2 regions of the Streptacidiphilus monticola genome follow, and region 2 is predicted to be linked to the other one. Evidence: riboswitches for the same ligand, from Rfam matches in the RefSeq annotation. Region 2 holds a riboswitch; the other holds the start of a gene.
What was found. A riboswitch is a leader RNA that binds a small molecule or an ion and turns the genes downstream of it on or off. The one in region 2 is predicted to bind cyclic di-AMP.
Positions count from the first base shown of each region.

Region 1: linked by a shared signal. The riboswitch ahead of ACFP3V_RS28540 (glycoside hydrolase family 16 protein) and the one ahead of ACFP3V_RS31195 (M23 family metallopeptidase) in region 2 are both predicted to bind cyclic di-AMP.

Region 1 covers NZ_JBHSQJ010000147.1:30,718-37,749, forward strand. The annotation lists gene ACFP3V_RS28515 (NAD(P)H-dependent oxidoreductase) at 1-217, shown strand, start outside; gene ACFP3V_RS28520 (NAD(P)-dependent oxidoreductase) at 243-1,115, opposite strand; gene ACFP3V_RS28525 (GNAT family N-acetyltransferase) at 1,205-1,660, shown strand; gene ACFP3V_RS28530 (TetR/AcrR family transcriptional regulator) at 1,700-2,302, shown strand; gene ACFP3V_RS28535 (PPOX class F420-dependent oxidoreductase) at 2,286-2,693, opposite strand; cyclic di-AMP (ydaO/yuaA leader) riboswitch at 3,120-3,281, shown strand; gene ACFP3V_RS28540 (glycoside hydrolase family 16 protein) at 3,280-4,485, shown strand; gene ACFP3V_RS28545 (amidohydrolase) at 4,502-6,160, opposite strand; gene ACFP3V_RS28550 (purine-cytosine permease family protein) at 6,150-7,032, opposite strand, start outside.
Region 2 covers NZ_JBHSQJ010000185.1:1,981-9,012, forward strand. The annotation lists gene ACFP3V_RS31190 (undecaprenyl-diphosphate phosphatase) at 62-985, shown strand; cyclic di-AMP (ydaO/yuaA leader) riboswitch at 1,089-1,223, shown strand; gene ACFP3V_RS31195 (M23 family metallopeptidase) at 1,237-1,983, shown strand; gene ACFP3V_RS31200 (hypothetical protein) at 2,119-2,424, opposite strand; gene ACFP3V_RS31205 (hypothetical protein) at 2,441-4,021, opposite strand; gene ACFP3V_RS31210 (PrsW family intramembrane metalloprotease) at 4,144-5,763, opposite strand; partial or broken gene trmB (tRNA (guanosine(46)-N7)-methyltransferase TrmB) at 5,818-6,575, opposite strand; gene lhgO (L-2-hydroxyglutarate oxidase) at 6,755-7,032, opposite strand, start outside.

The DNA.
Region 1 (7,032 bases), on a different contig from region 2:
CTACGGCCAGTTCGGCGGCGTCTGGGCGCAGGACGAGGCCCGCAAGGCCGCCGGGATCGCCGGCGCCAAGGTCCTCGAGGAGGCCAAGCTCTCCGTCCCCGGCTCCGTGGTCCGCTTCGCCGAGACCCACCCGGTGGACGACGAGGAGGTCACCGGCCAGCTGGTGACCGTGCTGGAGCAGGTCGCCGCCGCGGTGGCCGCCCCCGCCGCCGCCTGAGCAGCGCCACGCGCCTGACGTCCCGTCAGTTCGGCCCTGCGCCCGGATCCTCCGGGCGGGGGGCCGTCCGCGCTTCCAGGGCGTGCAGGACAGCGACCATGTCCGCCTCCCCGTGGCCGAGGGCGACGGTCTCGCGGAACAGCTCGTGGCACACGTCCAGCAGGGGGGAGGCCGCGCCCGCCGCCCGCGCCGCCTCGGCGACCAGCCGGTTGTTCTTGAGCACGTCCAGCGCCGCCGCCTGGGCCGCGAAGTCGCGCTTGGCCAGCTTGGGCGTCTTCATGGCCGAGACCGCGCTCGCCATCGGGCCCGCGCCCACCACGTCGAGGAAGAGCCGGGTGTCCAGCCCGCTGCGCTCGGCGAGGTGGAAGGCCTCGGTGAAGCCGGTGACCGTGGTGATCAGGAAGAGGTTGACGGCCAGCTTGAGCCGCAGCGCCTGCGGCGGTGTGCCGCAGTCGAAGACCTCCCGGCACAGCGGTTCCAGCAGCGGGCGGACGGCCGCCACGGTTTCCGGGTCGCCGGCCAGCATGCCGATCAACTGGCCGGTGGCCGCGGGCACATGGGATCCGGAGACCGGCGCCTCCAGATAACTCCCGCCCGCCGCGCGGATGTCGGCGTCGAGCCCGGCCGAGTACGCGGGCGCGGTCGTGCCCAGGTGCACCACCGTGCGCCCGGCCACCAGGTCCGCGAACTCTCTTGTGCCGCGCCGCAGTACGGCGTCCATCGCCGCCTCGTCGGCGAGCATCAGCATCACCGTCCGCGCCTCGGCGAAGACCTGCGCCGAGGAGGCGGCGACCCGCGCGCCGGCCTGCCGCAGCGGCGCGCAGCGCGCGGGCGTGCGGTTCCACACCAGCAGGTCCGTGCCCGCCGCCGCGAGCCGCAGCGCCATGGGCTGCCCCATGATGCCGAGTCCCAGGAATCCCACGTCCGCCACGGCCGAACCTCCGCGCCCGCTTGCTCGCTATGACGAGCGTCATAATAATCAGGTCTATGACCGTTGTCATAGACCGGCCGCGCGGCCGGGACGAACTGGACGGGCTGGTCGCCGCCTGCTCGGCGGAGACGCTGCGGCAGCGCTTCTGCGGGCAGGTCGGCGCCCTGCCGCCGCGCTACGCGGCGGGGGTGCTCGCCGGGCCGCCCACGCGCCACGACGCGCTGGTCGCCCGGGCGGGATCGGCGGTCGTCGGCCTGGCCAGCCTCGTCGCCGAGGGGGACGACGCCGGCGAACTCGGGGTGCTCGTGGCGGACGCCTGGCAGCGGCGGGGCGTCGGCCGGGCGCTGACCACCGCGCTGCTGGAGCGGGCCCGCGACCGGGGGCTGAAGCGGTTCGGGGTGCTGGTGCTGCCGGGTCGGACCCGGCTGCTGGCCTCGCTTTCGCGGCAGTGGGAACTCGTCGAGTGGTCCATCGGCCCGGACGGGACGAGCTGTGTCTATAGGCTGTTCTGAGCCCGCGTCAGCAGGGCCCCGGCGCACAGGAGGTGGATGATGGGCACGTCGCAGCGCGGCCCGCGCGAGCGGATGGTTTTCAGCGCGGCACAGCTGATCCGCCGCGACGGGGTGGGCGCCACCGGCATGCGCGACGTGGCCGCCCACGCGGAGGCCCCGCGCGGCTCGCTGCAGCACTACTTCCCGGGCGGCAAGGAGCAGTTGGTCGCCGAGGCGGTCACCTGGGCGGGTGACTACGCCGCCCGGCGGGTCGCCCGGTTCATGGCCGCGATGGCCCAGCCGACGCCCAGCGGGCTGCTGGCCGGCATGGCGGGGCAGTGGATCGACGAGTACCTCGGCGTGGGCTTCGCCTCCGGCTGCCCGGTGGCCGCCGCCACGGTGGACTGCGCGGACGCCGTCGACTCGGTGCGCGCCGCGGCGGCCGACGCCTTCGCGGCGTGGGCGCGTCCGCTGGCCGAGGCCCTGCGCGAGATGGGCGTGCCGGAGCAACGGGCCGGGTCCCTCGCCACCGTGATGATCAGCGCCGTCGAGGGTGCCATCCTGATCGCGCGCGCGGAACGGGACGTGCGCGCGCTGGAGGCGGTGGTCGAGGAGGTCGGCCCGCTGCTGGACGCGGCGGCGGGGATCAGAGCCGACCGGTGATCTTCTCCGGCTTGACCCGGACGACCAGGCGCGGTCCGTCGTTGACGGAGTCGGGGTTGAAGTCGATGTAGTCCTGGCCCGTGTACTTGCGCGCGACCCGGTTGAGGACGCTGTGGTCCGCGTCCTCGGTGACCTCGGCCGTGCCGCGGATCTCCGCGTACAGGAAGGGCGTGGCCGGCGGGTTGACCATCACCGTGATGCGCGGGTCGCGCAGCAGGTTCCGGCCCTGCTGCCGGGTCGAGGTGGTGGAGATCAGCAGGTCGTCGCCGTCCCGGAGCACCCAGACCACGGTCAGGTGCGGACGGCCGTCGGGCAGCACGGTGGCCACGGTGGCGTAGGGCTTCTCCTCGTCCAGATACCGGACGAGCCCCTCCGAGAACTTCGCACTCACCGTCAGTTTCCTTTCGCCGGTGGACAGCTGGCCATCGGGCTCAACGCGCGGCCGGGCGAGGCGATTCCGGCGAGTGCCGTGTCCGGACAGATCCACCGTGTCGCGGCGCCCGGCACGGCACCGCCAGCCTTCGGCCCGGGGGCCCCACGCCGCGTTGTCGGGCGCGGCCGAGTACATCCGGTACGAGGGCGGCCCTCCGCCTTGCGACCTTCCCCCAGCCTTCGGCCGGGGGGTGCCCCCGGACACCGCAGCCCCGCGAACCTGTCCGGACACGGCACCAGCCGTGGGTCGGCGGGATCGGTGGGGCGGATGTGACCAGAAGCACTTTGTAGATGATCTAAAAATCTGCCTAAGGTGCGGGCGTCCGCGACCCACGCGCGGACGCCCGCACCTGGCACGCCGAATCCTGTCCGCCCGGTCGCGGGGTGCGCCCGAGAACCGAGCACGGACAGGAGCGGGGGAACCGAGTACTGCGCCGGGAGCGGACACGCGCCCGGCTCGGGGTGAAGTCGCGCGCACCGCTGCGCGACCGGGCACCTCCCGCCCGAACCCGACAGCTAACTCCGCAGGCGTCGGAGGAGAACCCATGCCCCGCACGCCCGCGGCGCGGGCCGGCATCGCCGCGCTCGCCGTCACCCCCGCCCTGCTCCTCGCCTTCGCCGGCCACGCCGGCGCGGCCACCTCCGCGCCGCGCCTCGCCGAGGACAGCCTCAGCCCGACCAGGGCCACGCCCGGCCACGCGGTCACCGCCACCCTGCGCGTCCACGCCACCTCGTCGGCCTGCACCACGGTGCGGAGCCTGGGCGTCGCGGTCCGCGACGCGAAGGGGAACAACGTCGACTTCCCCGGCTGGAAGAGCAACGTCCGCGTCTGCCCGGGCGGCCTCACCGTCAACGCCGGGTCCCGCGCGTTCGCGGCCGGTCGCTACTCGGTGTTCGGCGCCTACCTCGACGGCAGCGGCTGGCACAACCTGACCGCCAAGACCCTGACGGTCGCCGCCGCGGCGAGCACCCCGGCCCCGGCGCCGACCCCGGCCAGCACCCCGACTCCCACCAGCACCCCGACGAGCACGCCCACCGGGACCGCGTCGACCGCGCCCTCCGGCAGTGTCGCCGGCGGTTCACTGGCCTGGGACGAGGAGTTCAACTCCCTTTCGCTGGGCTCCCGTTGGAAGGCCGACACGTCCTCCGCCTACCGCTACGGCACGCACAACCCGGACGACAACAAGCTCGACTGGCTGGACCCGAACGACGTGTCCGTCTCCGGCGGCGTCGCCACCTTCACCGCGCAGCCCAGCGGCCACACCCTGGAGAACGGCAAGCAGGCCTGGACCACCGGGCTGCTGACCACCGAGGGCTCGCAGGAGAACTTCCAGGTCCGCACCGGCGACTACGTCGAGGCGCGGGTCAAGCTGCCCAGCGTGCAGGGCGCCTGGCCGGCCCTGTGGACCTGGAAGAACGGCGGCAGCGAGATCGACTCCTTCGAGTACCACCCGGACAACCCGAACCTGCTGGAGCTGACCAACCACGTCAACAGCGGCCAGAAGTACTGGACCGACAGCAACGCGGTGAAGCCCGGCGGCTGGGTCACCATCGGCACCAAGTACGGCGCCAACTCCGTGGACTGGTACGTCAACGGCGTGAAGGTGTACTCCGACGGCACCGGTGTCGGCGCGAACTGGTCCGCCAACCTGATCCTCAACCTGTCGGTCGTGGCCGGTCAGTACCACCCCGCGCCGTCCAGCTCGACGCCGATCACCTTCTCCGCGGACTACGTCCGCGTCTACCGCTGAGCACGCCCCGGCCGACTCACTGGAGCCGGTAGACCACCTCTCCGGACGCCACGGTCAGTTCGACCGTGGCGTCCGCGGGCAGGAAGCCCGGTTCGAACAGGTCCCGGTCCAGCAGGACCAGGTCCGCGCGGGCGCCGACGCGCAGGGAGCCGGCCTGGTCGTCGTGGTTGACGTAGGCGGAGCCCGCGGTGAAGGCGTCGACGGCCGTGTCCAGGGACAGGCACTGCGCGGGCAGGAACGGGACGTTGCCCCGGTTCTCGGGGTCGATGCGGCGCACCGCCACCTCGATCTGCTCGAGGGGGTCGGCGGTGGTCACCGCCCAGTCGCTGCCCATGGCCAGCCTCGCGCCGGCGGCGTGCAGGTCCGCGAAGGGGTACTGCATCGCGGCCCGCTCCGGTCCCAGGAAGGGGATGGTGAGCTCGTCCATCTGCGGCTCGGTCTGCGCCCAGTAGGTCTGCAGGTTGGCGACGACGTCGAGTTCGGCGAAGCGCTTGACGTCCTCGGGCTGGACGAGTTGCAGGTGGGCGAGGTGGTGGCGGCGGTCGCCGGGCCCGTTGGCGGCGCGGGCGGCGGCCACGGCGTCGAGGGCGTTGCGCACGGCGCGGTCGCCGATGGCGTGCTGGTGGACCTGGAAGCCGAGCGCGTCCAGCTGCACCAGGGCGGCGGTCAGCGTGTCCTGGTCGACGTAGGTCAGGCCGTGGTTGTCGCTGACGCCGCCGCAGCCGTCGCAGTACGGCTCCAGCAGGGCGCCGGTGTGGTTCTCCAGGACGCCGTCCGTCATGATCTTGACCGAGGTGGGGAAGAAGCCCGAACCCAGGTGGGAGCGGGGTGAGTTGACGGTACGTCCGGATTCGCGGCGGGCGGCGAGGTCGTCGATCTGCTCCAGGCCGCGGTGGCGTTCCCACCACAGCGCGCCGACGACGCGGCCGGTGAGGCGGCCGTCGGCGGCGAGGGCCTGGTAGGCGAGCTGGGTGTCCGGCGTGACCCAGGCGTCCTGCCAGCCGGTGATGCCGAGGGCGTGCAGGTGGGCCTGGCCGGCGAGGATCGCGGCCTGCCACTCGTCCTGGCCGGGCAGCGGCACGACGCGTTCGTTGACGGTGTAGGCGGCGCCCTCGTGGAGGGTGCCGGTGGGTTCGCCGGTGGCCGGGTCGCGCTCGATGCGGCCGTCGGCGGGGTCGGGGGTGTCCTTGGTGATCCCGGCCAACTCCAGCGCCTTGGAGTTGACCCAGGCGCCGTGGACGTCGCGGTTGAAGAGGAAGACGGGACGGTCGGGGCAGATCGCGTCGAGGTCCTCCTTGCGGGGGGTGCCGCCGGGGAAGTGCTCCATGGCCCAGCCGCCGCCGGTGATCCATTCCTCGTCGGGGTGGGTGCGGGCGTAGTCGGCGACGGCGTCGAGGTAGGCATGGCGGTCGGGGAGGTCGTTGAGCCAGATCCGCAGCAGGTTCCGTCCGGCGAAGGGGGTGTGCACGTGGGCGTCCTGGAAGCCGGGGAGGACCAGGCCGCCGGGGGCGTGGACGTGCTCGGTGCGGGGTCCGGCCAGGGCCCGGACCTCGTCGTGCGGGCCGAGGGCGGCGACGCGTCCGTCCCGGACGGCCACGGCCTCGGCCCAGCGGTCCGCGGCGAGGCGGACCCGGGCACCGGTGATGATCAGGTCGGGGTGCGGCTCAGTGCGCAAGGTCGAGCAGTCCTTCTTCTTCGACGACACGCCGCTCCGCCCCGAGGTCGAGCGAGCGGCAGAACAGCAGGTAGAGCAGTCCGGCGACGGGGAGTCCGACGAACATGGACCAGTCGGCCCCGGCCAGGGCCTTGGCCGCGAAGCCGGTGAACGGCGTGGTCACCATGAAGGGCACCATGGCGATGATGCCGAGCAGGTAGGCCAGGTTGCCGCGCCAGCCCCAACGTCCGTACATGCCTTGGGGGTTGAAGATCTCCTTGATCGAGTACGCGCCGAGGCGGACGAAGAAGTAGTCGACCAGGTTGATCGCGGTCCACGGGGTGAACAGGTAGCTCAGGAAGATCAGTACGTTGCCGTAGAAGGTGTTGAACCGGTCCACGCCGACGAACTGGGCGACGCCCCAGACCAGCACGAACATGATGCCGATGCAGATCGCGCGGATGCGGCGGGTGGGCCGGACCGGGGAGAAGGAGTCCCGGATCGAGATCATCGACATCATGCCGCCGTACTGGTTGATCGCCATGACCGAGAGCAGGCCGAGCAGCAGCGCGGCGACCACGACCCAGCCCAGGCCGCCCAGCAGGTGGTCGGCGACCTCGCGGAAGGCGGCGACCGGCGTGGCCTCGGGCGCGGCGGCCGCGGCGACGGCCCCGAGGACGAAGACCCAGACCGCGGAGAGCCCGCTGGACAGGTAGGTCCACCAGAAGGTGGAGCGGACGCCCACGCTCGTCGGCAGGTAGCGGGAGTAGTCGGAGACGTAGGGAGCCCAGCCCAGTTGGAAGCCGGCCACGATGACGAAGACCGTCATGAACGGTCCCGCGTGGAAGGCGCCCAGGGAGAAGGCGTGCGCCGGCGGGCCCGAGTCGAACACG
Region 2 (7,032 bases):
TACAGGCTTGTAGTACTTTCGGGCCCGGTTCTGTCAACTCCCGTGTAGCCGAAGGCCGCTGATGTCCGTCCTGACCTATCCAGAAGCGATCGGCGTCGGCCTGCTCCAGGGCGTCACCGAGCTGTTCCCGGTGTCCAGCCTTGGCCACAGCATCCTGATCCCGGCCCTGATCGGCGGCCACTGGAAGACGGACCTGGACATGTCCGCCGCCGACTCGCCCTATCTCTCGGTGCTGGTGGCCCTGCACTTCGCGACCGCCCTGGCCCTGGTCGTCTACTTCTGGCGGGACTGGGTCCGGGTGTTCCAGGGCTTCTTCAGCTCGGTCCGGGAGCGCCGGATCGAGACCGTCAACCAGCGGCTGGCCTGGCTCCTGATCGTGGCCACGGTGCCGGTGTGCATCGCCGGCGTGGCGCTCGACAAGGTCTTCCGCGAGCACCTGGGCAAGCCCGTCCCGGCGGCGCTCTTCCTCACCCTGAACGGCCTGGTGCTGTGGATCGCGGAGCGCCTGCGCCGCGGCGGCACCGGCCGAAGGCGGGCCGGGGACGAGCTGCCTGGCGCCTACGAGGAGGACGTCCACCCGGACATCCTCTCCGACCGACGCATCGTCAAGCTCCGCTGGGGGCAGGCCGTCATGATCGGTGCCGCGCAGATCCTCGCGCTGCTGCCGGGCATCAGCCGCTCGGGCGTGACCATGAGCGCGGGCATCTTCAAGGGCCTGCGCCACGAGGACGCCGCCCGCTTCGCCTTCCTGCTGGCCACCCCGGTGATCGGCGGCGCGGCCGTGCTCAAGCTCCCCGAACTGGCGGGCCCGCAGGGCCACGGCATCCTCGGCCAGGTGGCCGCGGGGTCGGTGTGCGCGTTCGTCGCGGGCTACGTCGCGGTGCGCTTCCTGACGAAGTACTTCGAGACGAAGACGATGACCCCGTTCGCGATCTACTGCACCGTCGCGGGGCTCGGCAGCCTGGCGTATCTGTCGCTCTCCTAGCCGCACTTGGGGCGAAAGCGGACAGGGCGGACACAGCTTCGGTCGGAACCCAACAGCCCCCGGGGAAGTGCTTGGAATCACGCGCCTTTACGATTACCGTTCCATAACGCAGTCGCCTAATCCCGCGAGGGAACCGGGGAACCACGTACCTGGGGTGCATCGGCCGTAACGGCCGTAGGAGACCTTCCGATCCTCTCCGAACCCGTCAGCTAACCCGGTCGGCGCGAGGAACGGAAGGGAGCGCGCCTGTCATGGCGTCATATCAGGCCACCGAGGCCCCCGTTGAGGCCCTGGTGCCCCGTCAGCGCGGCTCCGCCGCGCTCGGCCTGGCGGCGATGGCGGTCGGTGCGACCACGGGCGTGATCGGCCTGGCCGACCCGGCTACCGCCGCGGAGCGCGCCCCGGTCCCCGCGACCGTCCCCGACGCCCACGCCCCCGTCAGCGCGCAGGACCTCGCGGACGCGGGCTCGGCCCTGCTGGACCGGCTGCGCACGCAGACCACCGCCCCGGACGCCGACTCGGCGCGGGTCGCGGCCGCCCAGGCCGCCACGGCGAAGGCGCGGTCCCGCGCCCAGGCCGAGGCGGCGGAGGCACAGGCCGCGGCGCTCGGCCAACTCACCGCCCCGCTGGCCGGCTTGCCGCTTCCCGCGCCGCAGGCGGCGGGCTACTGGTCCCATCTGCACACGGGCGTCGACCTGCCGGCCCCGGCGGGCAGCCTGGTGCAGTCGGTGGGCTCCGGCACGATCGTCTCGGCGGGCTGGGCGGGCTCCTACGGCTACCGCGTCATCGAGCGGCTGGGGGACGGGACGGAGGTCTGGTACTGCCATCTGTCCGCCATCGCGGTGGGCGCGGGCCAGACGGTCCCGGCCGGCCAAGTGCTCGGCCGCGTCGGCGCGGTGACCCCCGCGTCGGGCCCGCAGCTGCACCTGGAGATCCGTCCCGACGGCGCGGACCCCGTCGAGCCTCTCTCCTGGCTCTCCGCCCACGGCGCACTGTAGGGCCCCTTCAGGGGCGCGGGGAACTGCGCGAGCAACACACCACTCGGGGAGGTCCGACCCGTACAGGGGGACGGACCTCCCCGGGTGGTGGGTCGGCCGCGCAGTTCCTCGCGCCCCTAGCGGGGCCTGCGGCCCCTAGCGGGGCCTGCGGTCGGCGAGAGCCCAACTCGCCGTGGCGACAACGCCGGTGACCGTGAGCACGGAGGGCCACGCGCCGAGCTTCTTCGCGAGGGGGTGGGAGCCCGCGAACGCGGCGACGTACAGGCCGGACAGCCCCGCCGCCGTCGCGGGGCCGGCCGCGCGGGTCCACTGGGTGGCCGCCGCCGCGCCCGCGGCCAGCAGCGCGACGCCGCCCAGCTCGCGCCGCGCCGTCGCGCGGGCGATGCCGTAGCCGCCCACCAGTCCGGCCGCGGCGAGCAGTCCTCCGGGAACCCTGGCCATCGCGTCGTCATCCCTCTCAGTTGGTACGGGTGTTGTGCAGGTGCAGGCCGATGTACCCGATGTACACCTTGCCCGTCCCCGAGCAGTCGTCGTGGTAGTGCAGCCGGGGGGCCGTGCCCCCGCCGCCTATCCGCAGGTGGGCGCCCATGAAGACACGGCCGGAGGGGTCCACCTCCGGTGGCACCGGCAGCAGGCGCTCCCGCTTCCACTTGTTGTTGGTACTGACCGTACGCGACTCCCCGCGGATCACCTTGCGCGGGGGGAACGCGTGGCAGTCCGGGGGCGTGTTCTCGCACCAGCTGCGGAAGTCGCCGCCCGAGGTCCCGGTCGCCGCGGCCTCGGCGTAGTCCTGCAGGGCCAGCAGGGCGTCCCAGGCCATCCGCACCCAGGTGGGGTGGTCGGTCTGCTCGTCCAGCTCCTTGGTGAGCCGGGGGTCGCCGGTGAAGACCAGGCCGGGGAACTCCTCCGCCTCCAGCCGGTCCACCAGCTCGGCGAAGCTCGTGGGATCGTCGCCGTGCGGACGCCGGGGGGCCAGGCCGGTGAGCGACCGCAGCTGGGAGCGGGCCGCGCGCAGCTCGCTGTACTGCTCGTCGTACTCGGCCGCGAGCTGCGACTCGCGCTCCTCCGCGGCCCGCAGCCAGCGGCGGACCTCCTGCAACTCCTCGGCACGGGCGCGCTGTTCGTGCGCCTCCTCCTCATCGCGGTCCACCAGGAGGCCGCCCGGCTGGACGTCGTCCGCCTCGGGCAGCCCGCTGGGCTTGAGCGGGGGCAGGCCCACCAGCGCGTCCGGCAGCGGCGTCTGCACCGCCAGCCGCCGCGGCAGCCAGGCCAGCAGGCCCGAGGCGCGGCGCAGGTTGTCCTCGATCGTCGCCCGGGACATCACCCGGTGCCGGGGTGCCTCGGGGGCCCAGGCCGGGTCCAGGCCGGGCAGGTAGGTGCGGATCGCGCCGCCGTAGACGCGGTGGTGCTCCAGCGCGCCGTTGAAAGCCCGCTCGGCGCCGGGGGAGAGGGCGTAGAGCACGGCCAGCCCGGTGCAGCCGCGGGTGACCGGGTCGACCACCTGGTCCAGCCAGTCCTCGAAGTCGGTGTGCAGTGGTGTGGAGGCGACGACCACCGGCAGCCGGCGGTCCGGGTCGCACAGCTCGTCCAGGATCGCGTCCACGTCGCCCCGCTCGATCACCGTGGGCAGCGCGTGCACGCGGGCCGCCTCGGGCTGCGGCCCCTCGACCGCCGCCAGCACGTCCAGCAGGCCACGGGCCAGCGCCGGGACAGGGGCCTTCGCGGGGGTCTCACCCCGTACCGGCAGCTGCTCGGAGTCGAGCTGGACCCAGGTCTTCCCGTCCCGCTTGCCGGTGCTGACGGTCAGTGAGGTCTGCCAGATGCCCTGGACGGTGAACTCGCGCAGCCGCCAGCGGGCCAGCCGCCCCTGGACGGCCCGGCCCCGGACCACGTGGTCGAGGACGGCCTGCGGACCCACCAGGTCCCGTCCGTTGCCGCCACTGGGAGCGTCATAGTGCAGGGCCTTGAGCCACTGTCTGACCTGCTGCTCCGCGAGCGCGACCGTCTCCTGGTGCCCATGCCCACTGGTCACGGCCATGCGATAGATGCCATCGGTCACTGGCGCAGCCTCCTGACGCTGTGTCGGCGTCGCCGCACGTCACTGTGCGGTTAGGAAGGACAACGCGCCACCGGTGTCCGTTGGTTCCGGTACGGCGTAACTCAGCTCTCGGAATTTGTCGGTGGCTGGTCAGCGGCCTGGGCCGGTTCGCTCGTCGGCGCCTCCGCCGGGGATTCCGCTTCCGCCGGTACCGCGGGCTGCTGCGGGGGAACGGCGGGCCGGTATCCCGCGCCCGGGTAGGGCTGCACCGGGTAGCCCGGCGGGCGGAACGGCTGCGGATACGGGTGCCCGTACGGCTGCGGGTAGGGACGGCCGTACGGTTGCTGCGGCTGCTGCATGTGCGGCCACTGCGCCCCGGCCACCGGGCCCGCCTGCTGCGGCAGCCGCGCGGGGTGTCCCGGGGCCGGGGCCGGTCCCCAGGCGAAGCCGGGCGCGACCGGCGGGTGGGTCCGGTACCACTCCTGCGCGCCGACCCGTTCCAGCACCGGCGTCACCTGCTGCCGCCGCTGCCACAGGTGGTGCAGCAACTCCTGCTCCCGCTCGGTGAAGTCCGGCGTGGGCACGCCCCGAGCCGCCCGCTCGCGCAGGAAGGCCAGCGAGGTCGCGAAGGACTGGTACTCGCGCATCGCCCGGTCCCCGGCCGAGCCCTGGGTGAACTGCGCCAGCGCCCGCGCCTGCCGCCGGGTCCGCATCGACGAGAGCACCAGCGGCACCGGCTGTGCCAGCCAGCCCGCCGTGACGTAGACCGGCAGTTGACGCGCGATCACCTTCAGTTCGCTGCCGCGGGACCAGACCACCAGCCACACGGTGAGCGCGAACAGCGGCACCATGAACAGGAAGTACACACCGATGAAGCCGAAGGCCCCGAGCACCGGGGCGCTGTTCCAGGTGCCGTGCAGCAGCATCGCGAAGACCCAGCCGGCGATCGGCGCGCAGATCCGCTGCCACCGCACCCGGGTCAGCGCGGCGATGCCGAAGCCGATGCCGGTCATCGTGGTGAACAACGGGTGTGCGAACGGCGACATCACCTCGCGCAGCAGGAAGGTGACGACGGTCTCGGTCAGCCCGAGGCCCTCCTCGTTGCCGTCCAGCACGGAGCGGCCGATGTAGAGGATGTTCTCGGTGAAGGCGAAGCCCGTCGCGGTGAAGCCGGCGTAGACCGCGCCGTCCACGATGCCGGTCAGGTCCCGGCGCCGGAACAGGAAGATCAGCAGGATCGCCGCACCCTTGGCCGACTCCTCCACCAGCGGCGCGACCAGGCTGGCGCCCATGGTCTCCCCACCGCCGATCTGATGGCTGATCAGCAGCGAGGTGGCCCAGGTGTTCGCCAGGATCGCGACCAGCGTCGCGGCGGAGGCGCCCCAGGCGAAGCAGAACAGCAGGTTGCGCCAGGGCTTGGGCTCGACGCGGTCCAACCAGTAGAACGCGCCCAGCACCAGCGGCACCGGCAGCACGGCCAGGCACAGGCCCACGGTGAACCCCGCGGTCCCCGTCTGCTTGTGCACCATGGCCATGATCGCCACCGCGCACAGCGCGAGCACGATGACGATGGCCGTCAGCCGCAGCGCCTTGTTCTCCAGCAGATTGCGCGGCGCCTTGTAGCGGAACCGCGCGGGCAGCGCGAACGCCGGCTCAGCCGTCCCCGGTTCGGCCTGCGGCACCTGCGGCAGGGGGCTTGGCATCTCGTTGACCGCCGAGGGCTCCGGCTGCGCGCTGCTCACCCCATGACCTTAGCGGGCGCAGGTGAGCCGGGGTAGGGGAAGCCCGACGGGCCGTCAGGACCGCTTCCGGAAGAGGAGGTCGTGCACGATGTGTCCCTTGGCGATGCCCTGCCGCTCGAACTTCGTGAAGGGCCGCCACTCCGGACGCGGTGCCCACCCGTCGCCCTCCGGGTGGAGGTTCTCCAGCTGCGGCAGACCGGAGAGCACCTCGAGCATCTGCTCCGCGTACGGCTCCCAGTCGGTGGCCAGGTGCACGACGGCGCCGGGCCGCAGCCGGGACAGGGCCAGCTCCATGAACTCCGGCTGCACCAGCCGCCGCTTGTGGTGCCGCGCCTTGGGCCACGGGTCGGGGAAGTAGATCCGCAGGCCGGCGAGCGACTCCGGCTTGAGCTGGTCCCGCAGGAGCACGACGGCGTCGCCCTCGGCCAGGCGGATGTTGCGCAGCCCGTCCGACTCGATCCGGCGCAGCACGTTGCCGTGGCCGGGGGTGTGCACGTCCACGGCGAGGATGCAGGTCTCCGGGTCGGCCGCGGCCATCGACGCGGTCGCGTCGCCCATGCCGAAGCCGATCTCCAGGACGACGGCGGGATCGGGACGCCCGAACAGCTCGTCGAGGTCGATCACGTGACTCCCGTCCACGCGGAAGCCCCAGTCCGCCCAGGAGCGGGCGAGGGCGTCGTGCTGCGCGGTGGACATCCGCCCCTTGCGCGGGTGGAAGCTGCGGATGCGACGCTCGGTGTGCAGGTGTGCGGGAGTACTCACAATCCCGCAAGTCTACGGGGACGCGCAGTTGGACCCGGGGGGCGGGGAATCCGCCCTCCCTCAGCCTTCGGCCGGGGTGCCCCCACGGCGGGAGGGGCCCCAGCAGGAGCAGCACACCACTCGGGAGGTCCGTCCCCCTCTGCGGGTCGAACCTCCGGGGGTGGTGGGCTCGTCGCGCCCACGCGGCGGAGCCGCCTATGTCTGCAGCCCCGCGCCCCTGTGGGGTGACCTACCGGGCCTTGAGGGCTTCCAGGGCTCGGTGGGCGATTTCGCGGCCGATCGGGAGGGAGGCCGTCGCTGCGGGGCTCGGGGCGTTGAGGACGTGGATCGCGCGGGGCCCCGCCGCGAAGGCGAAGTCGTCGAGCAGGGTGCCGTCCCGGCCCACCGCCTGGGCGCGGACGCCCGCCGGGGCGGGGAGGAGGTCACCGTCCCGCACCGCGGGCAGCAGCCTGCGGACGCTGCGGGCGAACGCCCGCCTGCTGAGGCTCCGCCGCAGTTCCCCCACCT